DNA from 3 places in the Uliginosibacterium sp. TH139 genome. Region 1 is predicted to be linked to each of the others. Evidence: predicted binding sites of a transcription regulator. Region 1 holds the regulator's gene; each other region holds the start of a gene.
What was found. The regulator FNR, encoded in region 1, switches genes on or off when oxygen is low (the NO sensors DNR and NnrR bind a similar motif). The targets are predictions, from matches to a motif close to TTGANCTAGNTCAA.
Positions count from the first base shown of each region.

Region 1 (4,755 bases):
CCAGCTTGCATGGGTGTTGCATCCGGAAGAGTTGCTTGAACAGATGCTGTGTTTTTCCAATGATCTGCTGACCGTCGGCAATCATGCGTATCGCCGGGCAATTGGGTTCCCGAGTGAAGATCCGGTGATGCCACAACCGGACGACATCCGCTTCGCTGATCCCGTATGGACCGAGCATGCCAGCTGGGATATTGCCAAGGAATGGTACTTGCTGGTTACCCGGCGTATCCAGGATATGCTTTATGAGACTCCCGGGCTGTCCGACAACGAACGTCGCAGAGCAGCGTTCTGGTGGCGGAAATATCTCAATGCGGTGGCTCCGACTAATTTTTTCTGGAGCAACCCAGTAGCTCAGCGCCTGGCCGCAGAAAGCAATGGCGAGAGTTTGCGTCGGGGGATGGAGAATTTTCTGGCGGATCTGGCTGCTGGTGATATCCGCATGACGAATCCGGACGACTTCAAGGTGGGCGAGAATCTTGCGACTACGGCGGGGGTAGTCGTTGCGCGTAACCGCATGCTGGAAGTCATCCGCTATGTTCCAACCCAGCCACAAGTGCATGCGCGGCCGATGGTTATCGTTACGCCCTGGATCAACAAATTCTATGTACTGGATCTGATTCCGAAGAAAAGCATGGTGCGCTATTTGCTTGATCAGGGCATCGATGTTTACATCACCAGCTGGAAGAATCCGGATTTGTCGATGCATGATGTAGGTTTCGACCACTACATCACCGAAGGCATTGATTTCATTGTCGATACCGCGCGCGAGTTGTCGAACGCCGACAAGGTGAATGCTTCTGGTTACTGCATTGGCGGCACGGCCTTGTCGATCTACATGGCTTGGGCCACGCGCCAGTATCCTGCCGAAAAACATCCGGTCGTCAGCTGGACACTTTTCACCACGCTGACCGATTTCTCTGCCCCAGGGGATATCGAAGTCTTCATCGACGAAGGGAGTGTGCGCTTCCTTACTGATGCGATGCGTCGCAAGGGAGTACTGGAAGGCAAGGAAATGGCTTCAGCTTTCCGCTTGCTGCGCTCCAATAGCCTGATCTGGCATTACTACGTGCACGGTTATTTGTATGGAGAGAAGCCACCTGCTTTTGATGTGCTGTATTGGAACATGGATACCACGCGTATGCCGGCCACCATGCATGCCTGGTATCTCAATGAGCTATATCTGCATAATCGTTTGATCGAGCGTGATGCCTTGACGGTGGGTGGGCAGCTTATCGATCTGGAGCGCATCGAACAGCCCCTGTATTCCGTGGGGGCTGAGGATGATCACATCGCCCCCTGGAAACAGACTTTTCGGATCATGAATTTTGTGCGCGGGCCAAAGCGCTATGTGCTTTCCAGTTCCGGGCACATTCTTGGGATCGTCAATCCAGTGATTACGCCGCCGAAGCGCCGCTTCCGGGCTGATCATGTCCACCGTACCGATTCACCGGAAAAGTGGTTGGCCCGCGCAGAGTGGCAGTCTGGGTCATGGTGGGAGGATTGGGCGGCTTGGCTGGCGCCACACTCCGGAGTCTTGCGTCCGGCTCCGCAGGCCGTGAGTCTTGCACCCAAAAGCCTTGGGGCTGCTCCTGGCCGGTACGTGCTGGAAACCTGAGACGCCAGCGCCTTTGGCAGGCACTGAGAACTCAGCGGTCAGCTCGGAGCGTGGTTCAGGAGTGCCTTGAGGCCATCCGCATTGAGGATGCGGATATGTTTCTGTTGAACACCGATCAGGCCTTCGTCGTGGAACTTTGAGAAGGCACGGCTCACGGTTTCCAGCTTGAGGCCAAGATAGGAGCCGATTTCTTCGCGAGTCATGCGCAGGTGGAATTCCGAGGCGGAATAGCCACGCACACGCATGCGCTGAGAAAGGTTCAGCAGAAAAGCGGCAATACGTTCTTCAGCGCGCATCGACCCCAGCAGGATCATCAGGCTTTGGTCACGTACGATCTCGCGGCTCATGAACTTGTGGAACTGCTGCTGCAACGATTTGATGTCGCGCGTCAGGTCTTCCAGCTGATCGTAGGGCATCACGCAGACTTCACTGTCTTCCAGTGCAGTTGCATTGCAGACGTGATGGTCATTGCTGATCCCATCCATGCCCAAGATCTCGCCGGCCATCTGAAAACCGGTTACTTGTTCGAGACCTTCCTCGGTGAGGATGTCGGTCTTGAAAAATCCGGTACGGATGGCGTACATCGCCTCAAAGGCATCACCGGCACGGTAGAGCTGCTGGCCGCGCTTGAGCTTGCGCTTCACGACCAGTTCGTCGAGCTTGTGCAGATCCGCGTCATCCAGACCGACGGCAAGGCACAACTCGCGCAGGTTGCATTGACTGCAGGCGATGCGCATAGCAGGGGGCAGGGGCTTGGTTACTTTTTGATCCACCCTTGAAGTGTACCCTGCGAATTGATCAGCATCAACGTTTTTGGGGTATAAGTCTGCGATCTTGGCTGATTAACTCAAAAGAAATCGAATCGTGCTCCAGACGATCCAGTTCGACCCCGACATGATCCGCCGGTTTGACGTGCCGGGCCCGCGCTATACCTCATACCCTACGGCAGACCGCTTTCTGGCCGAATTTACGCCGGAAAGCCAGGTTGGGCACCTTGCGCGCCTCTCAACGCCGCAGGGTACTCGCCCGTTGTCGCTGTATTTCCACATCCCCTTCTGTAACACCATCTGCTACTACTGTGCCTGTAACAAGGTGATCACCAAGGATCACTCACGTTCGGCGAAGTACATTGACTATCTTGAACGCGAGATGGCCATGCAGGCAGCCTTGCTGCCGGCTCCTCGGCCGGTGGCCCAGATGCACTGGGGCGGTGGTACTCCTACGTTCCTGCAGCCGGAGGAGATCCTTCGTCTGATGAGCGCGATCCGGCAGCATTTCACGCTGCAGGCAGAAGGGGAGTTCTCCATTGAGGTTGATCCGCGCAAGGTGAGCGCCGAGACCGTGGCCTTGCTCGCGCGTGAAGGCTTTAACCGCATGAGTGTGGGGGTTCAGGACTTCGATCCGAAGGTGCAAGCGGCCGTAAATCGTCGCCAGAGCGTCGAGGAAACCCGGTTGGTGATCGATGCTGCGCGTGCGGAGGGTTTTCGTTCGATCAGTGTGGATCTGATTTATGGTTTGCCACACCAGAGTGTGGAGGGCTTCGGCCGTACCCTGGATACGGTTCTGGCGATGCAGCCGGATCGGCTGGCGCTCTATAACTATGCCCATCTGCCGAGTCGCTTCATGCCGCAGCGAAGGATCAACGAGACGGACCTGCCTGCACCGGACGCCAAGCTGCAGATCCTTGCCCTTGCCATCGAGCGCCTTGGGGCTGCAGGGTATGTATTCATCGGTATGGACCACTTTGCACGGCCAGATGACGAGCTGGCGGTGGCTCAGCGTGAGGGGCGCCTGCAGCGCAACTTTCAGGGGTACTCGACGCATGCCGAATGCGATCTGCTGGCCTTCGGGGTGTCCGCTATTGGCAAGGCGGGCGGGGCTTTCTGCCAGAACCAGCGCGAGCTTGATCCCTACTACGCAGCCCTTGATCGCGGCGAATTGCCCGTGATGCGTGGCTGGGCTTTGAGTGCGGATGACGAGCTGCGCAATGCGGTCATCCAGACCTTGATGTGCGACTTTTCGCTGTCCTTTGAGCTTATGTCCAGCCGGTTCGGGGTTTGCTTTGAGGAGTATTTCGCGGCAGAGCTGAACGACTTGCGTGAACTTGGTGCTGCTGGTTTGCTTAGTATTGATGCGCATGGCGTACAGGTCAGCGCGGCTGGGCGCATGCTGGTACGAATCATCGCCATGGTTTTTGACGCCTACTTGCGTAGCGACCGTGAGAAGCGGCGCTATTCCCGCGTGATCTGATGGTAGGAAGCGCCCTGGCTGACTGGGGCGTATCCCTCGAAGGGCTTGGTGTGTCTGATTTTTCCGCCAGCGGTTTTCTCTCCGTTTTTCTGATTGGCCTGCTGGGTGGAGCTCACTGCATCGGCATGTGTGGTGGCATCGTCAGCGCGCTTTCATCGCCGGTTCCGGGTGCTGCTCCGGTGTGGTCGCGTCAGCTAGCCTATAACTTCGGCCGCATTGCAAGCTATACCCTGATCGGCGGGCTGGTCGGCGCGATCGGTTCGGCGAGCATGCTCTTCAATCGCTTCCTGCCGCTGCAGCTGATGCTCTTCGTTCTGGCCAATCTGATGCTGATCGGCATGGGGCTTTACCTGATGGGCTTCACCCGCGTACTGGCTGGCGTGGAGCGTGGCGGGCAGCTTCTGTGGCGGCGTATCCAGCCGCTGAGCAAGCGTTTCCTGCCGGTGCGAAGCTGGCGCCAGGCCCTGCCAGTAGGCTTCCTGTGGGGATTCCTGCCTTGTGGTTTGACCTACAGCGTACTGTCGCTAGCGCTGGTGAATGGCTCGGCTGTGCGGGGGGCCGGGTTGATGCTGGCTTTCGGGGCAGGCACCCTGCCGAACCTGCTCTTCGCTGGCATTCTCCTCGCACGTTACAGAAATCTGGTGCGCAGCCGTTCTTTCAGATTAGTGGCTGGTCTTGTGGTGCTGTTTTTCGGCATATATGGCCTGATCCGTGCGCCTGAACTCGGTGGGTTGTTGTGGGCTGGTGTGATCTGCGAGGTGTGAGTTTTTGATGGGGACAAGGCTATGAACATCCTGCTGGCTGTCGATGGTTCTGAATACTCCGCACGTGTGGTGGATGCCTTGTTGACCTTTTCTGCTCGTTTGCGCGAGATGCCCAAGGTTCATGTG
Region 1 covers NZ_PKRR01000004.1:36,257-41,011, forward strand. The annotation lists gene C0V76_RS10055 (alpha/beta hydrolase) at 1-1,615, shown strand, start outside; gene fnr (fumarate/nitrate reduction transcriptional regulator Fnr) at 1,654-2,352, opposite strand; gene hemN (oxygen-independent coproporphyrinogen III oxidase) at 2,480-3,865, shown strand; gene C0V76_RS10070 (sulfite exporter TauE/SafE family protein) at 3,865-4,629, shown strand; gene C0V76_RS10075 (universal stress protein) at 4,651-4,755, shown strand, end outside.

Region 2 (4,755 bases), on a different contig from region 1:
TCGCCCGGCGCCTTGACCTGCTGGCGCCAGAACTGGGTGCGCCGCTCGGCGTTGCCGAACGCACCTTCCTTCTCGGTCCACATCGCGCTGGGCAGAATCAGGTCGGCGGCCAGTGCGGACACCGTGGGATATACATCCGAGACCACCACGAAGGCGGCCGGATTGCGCCAGCCCGGGTAGACCTCGCCATTGATGTTCGGCCCGGCCTGCATGTTGTTGGTGGTGCTGGTCCAGTAGCACTTGACCTTGCCATCCTTCAGGGCGCGGCTCTGGGCCACGGCGTGCAGGCCGACCTTGTCGGAAATGGTGCCGTCGGGCAGCTGCCAGATCTCTTCGGCGTGCTTGCGGTGCTCCGGATTGGTGACGACCATGTCCGCCGGCAGGCGGTGGGCAAAGGTGCCGACTTCGCGTGCGGTGCCACAGGCGCTGGGTTGGCCGGTGAGCGAGAAGGGGCTGTTACCGGGCTCGCTGATCTTGCCCACCAGCAGGTGGACGTTGTAGATCATGTTGTTCACCCAGGTGCCGCGGGTGTGCTGGTTGAAACCCATGGTCCAGAAGGAGATCACCTTCTTCTTCGGGTCGGCATACAGCTCGGCCATTTTCTGCAGCTTGGCGGCCGGCACGCCGGAGAGTTTGCTGACCTTCTCCACGGTGTATTCGGAGACGAACTTGGCGAACTCTTCGAAGCTGATCGCTTCGGCTTTGCCCACGTCGCCCTTGGGTTTGCCGTCTGCCCCCGGGTAGCCGTTGTTGGTGGCGTTCTTTTCCAGATCGTGGCCGGGGCGCAGGCCGAAACCGATGTCGGTCTCGCCTTTCTTGAAGTTCACATGCTTCTTCACGAAATCCAGATTCACCTTCTTGTTCTGGATGATGTAGTTGCAGATGTAGTTCAGGATCGCCAGGTCGGTGTTGGGCACGAAGACCATGCCGTTGTCGGCCAGGTCGAAGGAGCGATGCTCAAAGGTGGATAGCACGTGCACCTGGCATTGATCGTGGGATAGCCGGCGATCCGTGATGCGGCTCCACAGGATCGGGTGCATCTCGGCCATGTTGGAGCCCCACAGCACGAAGGCATCGGTCTGCTCGATATCGTCGTAGCAGCCCATTGGCTCATCAATGCCGAAGGTGCGCATGAAGCCGGTGACGGCGCTGGCCATACAGTGGCGCGCATTCGGGTCCAGGTTGTTGGTGCGGAAACCGGCCTTGTAGAGCTTGCTGGCGGCATAGCCTTCCCAGATCGTCCACTGGCCCGAGCCGAACATGGCGATGGAGTTCGGCCCGCTCTCCTTGATTGCCGCCTTCCACTTCTCGGCCATGATGTCGAAAGCCTTGTCCCAGCTGATCGGCGCGAATTCGCCGTCCTTGGCGTACTGGCCGTTCTTCATGCGCAGCAGCGGCTGGGTCAGGCGATCGGCGCCGTACATGATCTTGGACAGGAAGTAGCCCTTGATGCAGTTGAGCCCCCGGTTGACCGGCGCGTCCGGGTCGCCCTGGGTCGCTACGATCTTGCCGTTCTGCACGCCCACCAGCACCGAGCAGCCGGTACCGCAGAAGCGGCAGGCGGCCTTGTCCCAGCGCACTTCGCTGGGGGTGGCTGCGGCCGTGGCGGCATGCACCAGCGGGCTGCCCACGGCGGTTGCGGTGGCTGCGGCCAGCGCCTGGGTCTTGATGAAATCGCGACGACTGAGCGTTGCACCGCCCCCGACCCGGCTAGCCGCCGGGTCACCCCCCGCGGGGGTCAAGTCAATCTTGGACCGGTCCTGCGATTGTCTTGTGGTCATGCCTGCATCTCCTGTACGTGTCTTTTCTTGGAACTGGCCATGGCGGTGGCCAGTTCGTCTGGGGTGACTTCTTCGTCGGTGTATTCGTAGGCCAGCGTGGTGCCCAGCACGCCGCTGGCGACGGACACGGCGAGAATCGAATCGGTGACGGCATAGCCTTCGCCGTCTTCCAGCATTACCACCAGGCGGCCCCCATCCGGTGTCGTGCCGTGCAGGCTTGCGCCGGCAATGCCGACGAGGCGGGCGGCGACTTCGGCGGCCTGTTCCGGCCTGACCCTGACCAGCAGACTTACGATCTTCATGTGGTTCTCCAATCCCGGTGGGCTATCAAAGCAGTCTGGTAAAAATGCACTGCTGTGGTGCGTCATTCCACCCAAAAGGGAAATGCCCCGCACTGGTGCCATCAGGGGGATTGGAGTCGCTTGGCCGGGGTGGCCTCCTTGATTCGTGTCAAGAATGGCCAGAGCCCTTGCTCTGCAAGACTTTGCGAGACTCAGGGATTACCCGTGGCCGGGCGAACGCGAGGTGGCAGGGTGTGAAGCAGGGCGAGGCGCTGGCGGTAGGCGTGCATCGCACGAGCCAGCAAGCTCAGCTGGACGAGCTTGCTCGCCGCGAGCAGGGCCGCACCGGGCAGGACCAGCACGGGAACGAAGGCGGCCGTCGTGAGCACCAGGCTGGCGCCGAAATCGGCCAGCAACTGCGCACGCTGGGCGCGCTCAGGCACGATCTGGTGCAGCAGGGGCAGACGCGCGCGGGCATTGTTGGCGCGCTGCCAGTGCAGCCAGATCAGGAAGGGCACGATGCGATAGAGCATCACGCTGATCGTTCCACCCCCCAGTCCGGTCAGTGCCAACACGCCGAAGGCTACGCCCCAGCGTGGGTCCGACGCCAGGCTGGCGAGCAGGCCCAGCAAGGCCAGCCCGCTGGTCAATGCAGCGACCGCCAGCCAGCCCCAGTGGAAGGCATCGCGCTCGCCGCGCCGCGCTTCCACCACGCGCAGCCCGGTGAGCAGGCCGAAAGCCAGGCACAGAACGGCCAGCAAGGCCGTACAGAGTTGTGCCAGCGTGCTCCAGCCGGCCAGGCTGGCGAGGCCACCGGCGAGCAGCAGCAGTGGCAGGCCACGCGTAGCCAGCTCCCAGTGCCTGGGATAGGGCGCGCTGACATGGAACATCGGCACCACCACGCTGCTCACGCTGATGATCAACCCGCCGACCCAGCCGATCAGCCCCCACTGTGCATGCCAGTCAACGAGTTGCAGGAAGGGCAGCGCCCAGCCGAAACGCATCACCCCAATCAGTGTGAGGCCCAGCAGTACGGTGGCGGCGAAGGCCAGGGCATTGCGGCGCAGGGCGGCGGGCAGGGTGGCTTGCAGCTTTTGCTGCCACAGCGCGCGAAGCAGCTTGGCCAGAAAACTCAGCAGGCTTGCGGCCAGTAGCAGGCCGGCTGTGAGCAGCCAGGCCGGGTCGGCGAAGAGGAAGCCGCCGGCGAGCGCGTAGGCCCCCGCCAGCAGCGCGAACAGGATCAGCCAGTCCAGCCGCGGCCAGCGCGGCAGGGCCAGGCCGCAGGCCACCGGTACGAACTGCAGGAGCGCTCCCAGCATCACCGGCATCAGGCCGGCCAGGGCGAACAGATGCACGGCTGCCAGCGCGGCCGGATGCCAGCGCGTGAGCAGCGCTTCAGGCTGCCAGGCCAGCAGGATTCCCGCCGCGCCCATGCCGGCCAGGCCGGCCAGAAAGTGGGCGAAGGAAAGATCAGGCGCAGGCGAGGCTTCGGTGGAGACGAGTTGCATGGGCGTGTACAAGCGGAACTGGCCGCGAAGGTTTCGGTCGGGGTGCTTGTGGCCGGGTCAGAGACTTGTTTTCGTAGGGGCGACTTCAGCCGGCCTGCCACGCGGGGTGTGCGACTGAAGTCGCACCTACGAGGTTTGTCCCGCCGCCGCGATGTGCAGGCGGAACTGCTCGTAACCCGAAAAATCCTCGCGCTTAGCCGTCCATGCCCAGCCGCGCTCGCGCAGCCAGTCGTAAAGCGGGAAGGGCTCGCGGTGGATGAGCACTTCCAGCGCTTCGCCGGCCGGCAGCACATCCAGTGCGGCCATGATGCGTTCGAAGGGTTCGGGTGGCGGCAGGCCGCGCACATCCAGTGTTTCCATCAGGCCTCCCGGCGCAGCACGATCTGTGCGCTGAGCTCACCGATGCGCGTCCCAAGGCCTTGCTGCGCCATCGGGTAGAGGATGTTTTCCTCCTTCATGTTGTGTTGCTGCAGCAGGATCAGCAGGGCTTCGCCGTAGCCGCGCACGCCGTCCGTCTCCTGTGAGGCGATGGATTCGGCCAGATCAAGCAGCAGTTCGCGCGCTTCCTCGTGCTCCATGCGCATGACGGCGGTGGGCCCGCATGTCATGCCGGAGCTGGCTTCGAAGGCCGGGAAAAGTACTTCCTCCTCGGCAGCGAAGTGAGCCAGGATGTCATGGCGCAGGGCTTCGAAAGCGGCGCTGGCGGCCTGCCAGTCGCCGCCGATGGCGCTGCGGCGCAGCGCGCCGAGCTGCTCGTCGCAATGGCGGTGATCGGTGGTGAGATAGGTCACGAAATCAGGGGAGCCCATTGTTTTATCCATTCTCTGAGTGTGGTCTGAGTATGGGAATTGCCGTCCCCGGCTGTAATTGACTCGTATCAAGCGCGTCAGCGCCGCTGGCGGAGGTGCGCGTCTCGTCGCGGCGAGGCCGACACAAGTGTGCGACTCTGTGGTTAAATGAGAATGGTTCTTGTTAAGAAATCATGAACAGCTTCAAGCTGTTTCAACTCATTCGTGGATTCTGTCGTGCTGGAGCGTTATCACCGCGAGCTGCTGAATTTCCTGAATCGCCAGGTGAGCGATCGCGATACGGCGGCCGATCTTGCGCAGGAGAGTTTCCTGCGGGTGCTGTCGGTGCAGGGCAGCGGCCAGGCCATCCTGGATGTGCGGGCCCTGCTCTATCGCA
Region 2 covers NZ_PKRR01000003.1:571,303-576,057, reverse strand. The annotation lists gene napA (nitrate reductase catalytic subunit NapA) at 1-1,781, opposite strand, end outside; gene C0V76_RS09705 (chaperone NapD) at 1,778-2,083, opposite strand; gene C0V76_RS09700 (hypothetical protein) at 2,275-3,570, opposite strand; gene C0V76_RS09695 (DUF2249 domain-containing protein) at 3,697-3,930, opposite strand; gene C0V76_RS09690 (hemerythrin domain-containing protein) at 3,930-4,379, opposite strand; gene C0V76_RS09685 (sigma-70 family RNA polymerase sigma factor) at 4,584-4,755, shown strand, end outside.
Region 2: the regulator FNR is predicted to act here: its motif matches at 2,222-2,235, upstream of C0V76_RS09705 (chaperone NapD).

Region 3 (4,755 bases), on a different contig from region 1:
CACCGGTATGTACGCCCTGGTTGGCGCCACGCGGGCCCACGTTCGGCAGGTTGCCGGTGCGGAACACGGCGCCCGGTACATCCTTGTATTTCTCGTTGGCCACCATCACGCCCTCGGCATTCTTGATTGCCGGCACGTTCTCACCGTCCAGGTAGGGGCGGAAGGTTTCGTAGTAATCCGGCGTGTTGGCGAACACCAGGCGGATACGCTTCGATACATCGACTTTTTCCGGATAACCTTCGGCGTTCGGCGCGGGGTAGTTCGGGAAACCGGCATCTTCATAGGTGCCGATCTTGTTGCGCATGTCGTTGCCCGCAGCATCGTCATTCACCGTGCCGACCACGCTCACGCCGTGGCTGTGATCGGCGGTGACGAGGATCAGGGTGTTGTTGCCGTTGGCCTTGCTCCAGCGCTTGGCTTCGGCGACCGCCTTGTCGAGCATGATCGTGTCGTAGATGGCGCGTTCGGCATCCATCGAGTGCGAGTACTTGTCGATGCGGGCAGATTCGACCATCAGCACGAAGCCCTTCTTGTTGCGCGACAGGATCTTGATGGCGGCCTTCATTTCTTCGACCACATCCGGCTGATCCGGGAACTTGCTGACCGAGCCCTTCTTGAGGAACTTCAGGTCCAGCGCGCCATCGATGTTGCCCGTGTTGTAGAGGCCCAGCAGGCGAGTGGTTTTCTTGTCGTCAGCCGCGGTGGCCATTTCGGCCTTGGTGGTGGCGAAAGCGTAACCTGCACCCTTGAATTGCTCGATGTAATCCACCTCGTCGGTGCGCTTGGAGCCCGGCGTGGATTTGGGCAGGAAGTTGGGCGAGCCGCCGCCCATGATCACGTCGATCTTGGTGTCGTAGAACATCTTCACGATGTCATTGAAGTCCGAGCGGCGACGCGTGTGGGCCACCATCGCGGCGGGCGTGGCATCTTCGATTTCGGAGTTGGTCACGGCGCCCACGGCAAGGCCGTTGCGCTTGGCCAGCTCACCGAGGGTTTCGACTTTCGGGTGATCCAGCGAGTTGGCGGCGCGCGAGCAATACACGCCCAGCGCATTCACGCAGCTCTTGTGGCCGGTGGTGTAGGCGTGTGCGGCGTTGGCCGAGTCGGTGATGATCGAATCGGTGCCCTGGGTGCTGAGGAGCGCCATGGCCGGCAGTTCGTCCATGGCCAGCTTGCCCTTGAGTTTGCCGTCTTCAATGCCTTGCGACAGGATGCGCGCCGCAGTGCGGTGGGCAACCGAGAAGCCGTCGCCGATGAAGAGGATCACGTTCTTCGCGGCAGGTTTGGCCGGCGTGGCGTAGACGTTCCACACCACCTTGCGGGTGTTCGTGCCGTCCGAGGCTTCGACGCTGTACTGGCCCGGTCTGGTGAGCGTTACGTCACGCAGGATCAGGCTGGAGGCGCCCTTGCCGGTTTCGTCCGGGATCAGGCTGGCAGACTTGCCGAGCAGCTTGTGATAGTCCTGCCCGTTGAGGGTCAGTTTTACGCTGGCGGCATCGACCGTGCCGGGGAACTCGACCTTCAGGTCGAAGCGCGAACCGGCGAGAATTTCGGCGCGATTGATCGGGTAGAGGGTCTGCGCGGCGGCAGGCAGGCAAACGGCGGCGAGCAGGGCGGCCGCGACGGGAAGGCGGGCAAAACGCATGGATGTGTTCCTTGTGAAGAGCGAGAGCGACATCCGGCAGGGTATGTGTTACAGGTTAAACATTTTTGACAGACGCCCGTCATTTAGCGGTAACCGCTTCGTCATCTCTCGAGGCAGGCCGCTCGCCGGTGGATAATGTTTGGCTTGTGATCAGCCTGCAGCGGAGATTTTCATGGCCCAGCACTTTGCCAGCGACAACTATGCCGGGATCTGCCCGGAGGCCTTTGCCGCCTTTGCCGAAGCAAACTCAGACCACGCCATGGCCTATGGCGATGATGAGTGGACCCGGCGCGTATCGGATCGCATGCGTGCGATCTTCGAAACCGATTGCGACGTGTACTTTGTCTTCAACGGCACGGCGGCCAATTCGCTTGCGCTGGCCTCGCTGTGCCAGTCCTACCACAGTGTGATCTGCCATGAGGCGGCACATGTGATGACGGATGAGTGCGGGGCGCCGGAGTTTTTCTCCAACGGCGCCAAGCTGCTGGCGGCCGCGGGCGAGTTTGGGCGGATCAGCCCGGACGAGGTGACGCGTCTGGTCGAGCGCCGCAGCGATATCCACTACCCGAAGCCGCGTGTGGTGACGCTCACCCAGGCGACCGAGCTGGGCACCTTGTATCGCCCCGAGCAGATCGCGGCGATCAGCGAGCGGGCGCGCCAGTATGGCCTGCGCGTGCACATGGATGGCGCGCGCTTTGCCAATGCGGTGGCCTCGCTGGCGGTGAAGCCGGCGGACATCACCTGGCGTGCCGGCGTGGATGTGCTGTGCTTCGGCGGCACCAAAATGGGTTTGCCGGTGGGTGAGGCGGTGGTGTTCTTCGACCGGCGCCTGTCCGAAGATTTTGCCTATCGCTGCAAACAGGCCGGCCAGCTGGCGTCCAAGATGCGTTTTCTGGCTGCGCCCTGGCTGGGCATGCTGGAGGACGGTGCCTGGCTGCGCCGTGCCGCGCATGCCAATGCGATGGCCGAGCGTCTCTCGCGTGGGCTGGCAGACTTGCCGGGGTTGCGCCTGATCGCGCCAACTGAGGCCAATGGTGTGTTCGTGGACTTGCCGGCCGAGGTCGCGGCGGGCCTGCGTCGGCGTGGCTGGCGCTTCTACGATTTCATCGGTAGTGCGGCACGCTTCATGTGCGCCTGGGATATCGAGGCGGAAACTGTGGATGCGCTGCTGGAGGATGCACGTTCCCTGTGTGAGGCTTGAGCTTTCCCTGCGGGAAAGCGTGTAGGGGCAATTCCCATTCTCGCGAAAAGGTCTTTTTGATTAAGATCAACTCCGCAATTTGAGGGGCGCGGAGAGGGGCGTGCAGGAGCGCCCTTCTTCAGCGACGGAAATGTTTGCCCAACCTACAGAGGAGAGACTCATGAACAAGAAAATGCTGGCGGCCGTGCTTGCCCTGCTGGCGGCGACGGCCATGCCTGCCGCACATGCCGAGGAGAGCCCGTGGTTGCTGCGGGTGCGCGCGGTCTATGTTGATTTCGATAACAAGCAGTCCGACGGTTTGCCGCTGGGGGGCTCGACCGCCATTGAGGCGAAGAGCCGCTGGATTCCTGAGTTCGATATCAGCTACTTCTTCACCAAAAATATCGCCACCGAACTGGTGCTGACTTATCCGCAGGAAGTCGACATCAAGGTGGGGGGCAGCAAGCAGGGCACGATCAAGGCCTTGCCGCCTTCGCTGCTGCTGCAGTACCACTTCACGGATCTGGGGGCTTTCAAGCCTTATCTTGGGCTGGGCCTGAACTACACCCTGTTCTCGGATCGCAGCAATATCCTTGGCAGGGCGGCCGAAGTCGAAAGTTCCAGTATCGGGCTGGCGGCTCAAGCGGGGCTGGACTTTGCCCTGAGCCGGAACTGGTCATTGAACCTGGATGTGAAATACCTCCAGATGGATACCGACGTGAAAGTGGGCGGCACCAAGGTCGGCAATGTGGGTCTGAACCCGATCACCTGGGGCCTCGGGGTGGGTTACCGCTTCTGAATGCTCTTTTGTCTGAGACTAGAAAGGCGCCTGCGGGCGCCTTTTTGCATGCCGGCGGATGGGCTTGAGGGTGTGTGCGTTGCTGTTGCAGTGAGGATTGACGCAGACTTGAGGGTGACCACGGATGATCGTGCCGGGGGCTTTGGGAACGGACCACTCGATGATATTCACTCCGCGACAACGCTTCATTGCCCTGGCGAGCTTGGGTTATGCCGTTTTTGCGCTGGCCTGGATCTTCCTGTCCGACCAGTTGCTGGCCGAGCTCACCGATTCGTCGCGCATCGTCTGGCTGTCGACAGCCAAGGGCGTGGCTTTCGTGTTCATTACCACGGCCATGCTGTTTTTCGCCTTACGTGCCGTGCCGGCCGCTGATGCGCTGCGCGCGGTGGCAACGCCGATGAATGGCTTGCGCCCACTGCTGGGGTGGCCCCGCTGGCTGCAATATGGATTTGCCCTTGTCTCCAGCCTGAGCTTTGCCTTCATGCACTTCAGCCTGGCGCATGGCCCGGAGACACCGGTTTTGCAGATCCTGATCTTGCCGATCATTGTCAGCGCGGCCATTGGTGGCCTGTGGCCGGGTTTGTGGGCCACGGTCCTGGGGGCGAGTGCTTCCCTTTTGTTGATGCCGCCGGAAGCTGCGGCCCAGTTGCTGTCCATCCCGAGTGAAAAGCTGCGCTGGGTTTTTCTACTCGCTAATGGCCTGCTGATCAGCGTGTTATGCGAAACCCTGCATCGCGCCTGGTTCCGTCTCGAAGCCAGCCGGAGCACCCAGGCTGCGATCCTGCGCAGCGTGGGCGATGCGATCATTGCAGTCGATGAGCGAGGCCAGATCAGCTATCTCAACCCGGAGGCCGAGCGGATCACCGGTTGGCCAATGGGCGAAGCGCTCGGGCAGGAGATCGGTGCCGTGTTGCGTCGCTCGGGGTTGGACGCCGTGCATGCTGCCGCGCTCTCGGGGGATCTGACCCTGATCCGCCGCGATGAGGCGGAGATCCCGGTGTCCCTGCGCGAGACGGCGATTCATCATGACGATGGACGGGCTGCCGGACGGATTTTTGCCTTCAGCGACGAGCGTGAGCGGCGGCGCATGGAGGCGGCCCTGAAGCATCAGCACGATTTGCTCAAGGACAT
Region 3 covers NZ_PKRR01000003.1:162,182-166,936, reverse strand. The annotation lists gene C0V76_RS07855 (alkaline phosphatase) at 1-1,645, opposite strand, end outside; gene C0V76_RS07850 (low specificity L-threonine aldolase) at 1,818-2,846, shown strand; gene C0V76_RS07845 (OmpW family protein) at 3,007-3,624, shown strand; gene C0V76_RS07840 (EAL domain-containing protein) at 3,785-4,755, shown strand, end outside.
Region 3: the regulator FNR is predicted to act here: its motif matches at 2,903-2,916, upstream of C0V76_RS07845 (OmpW family protein).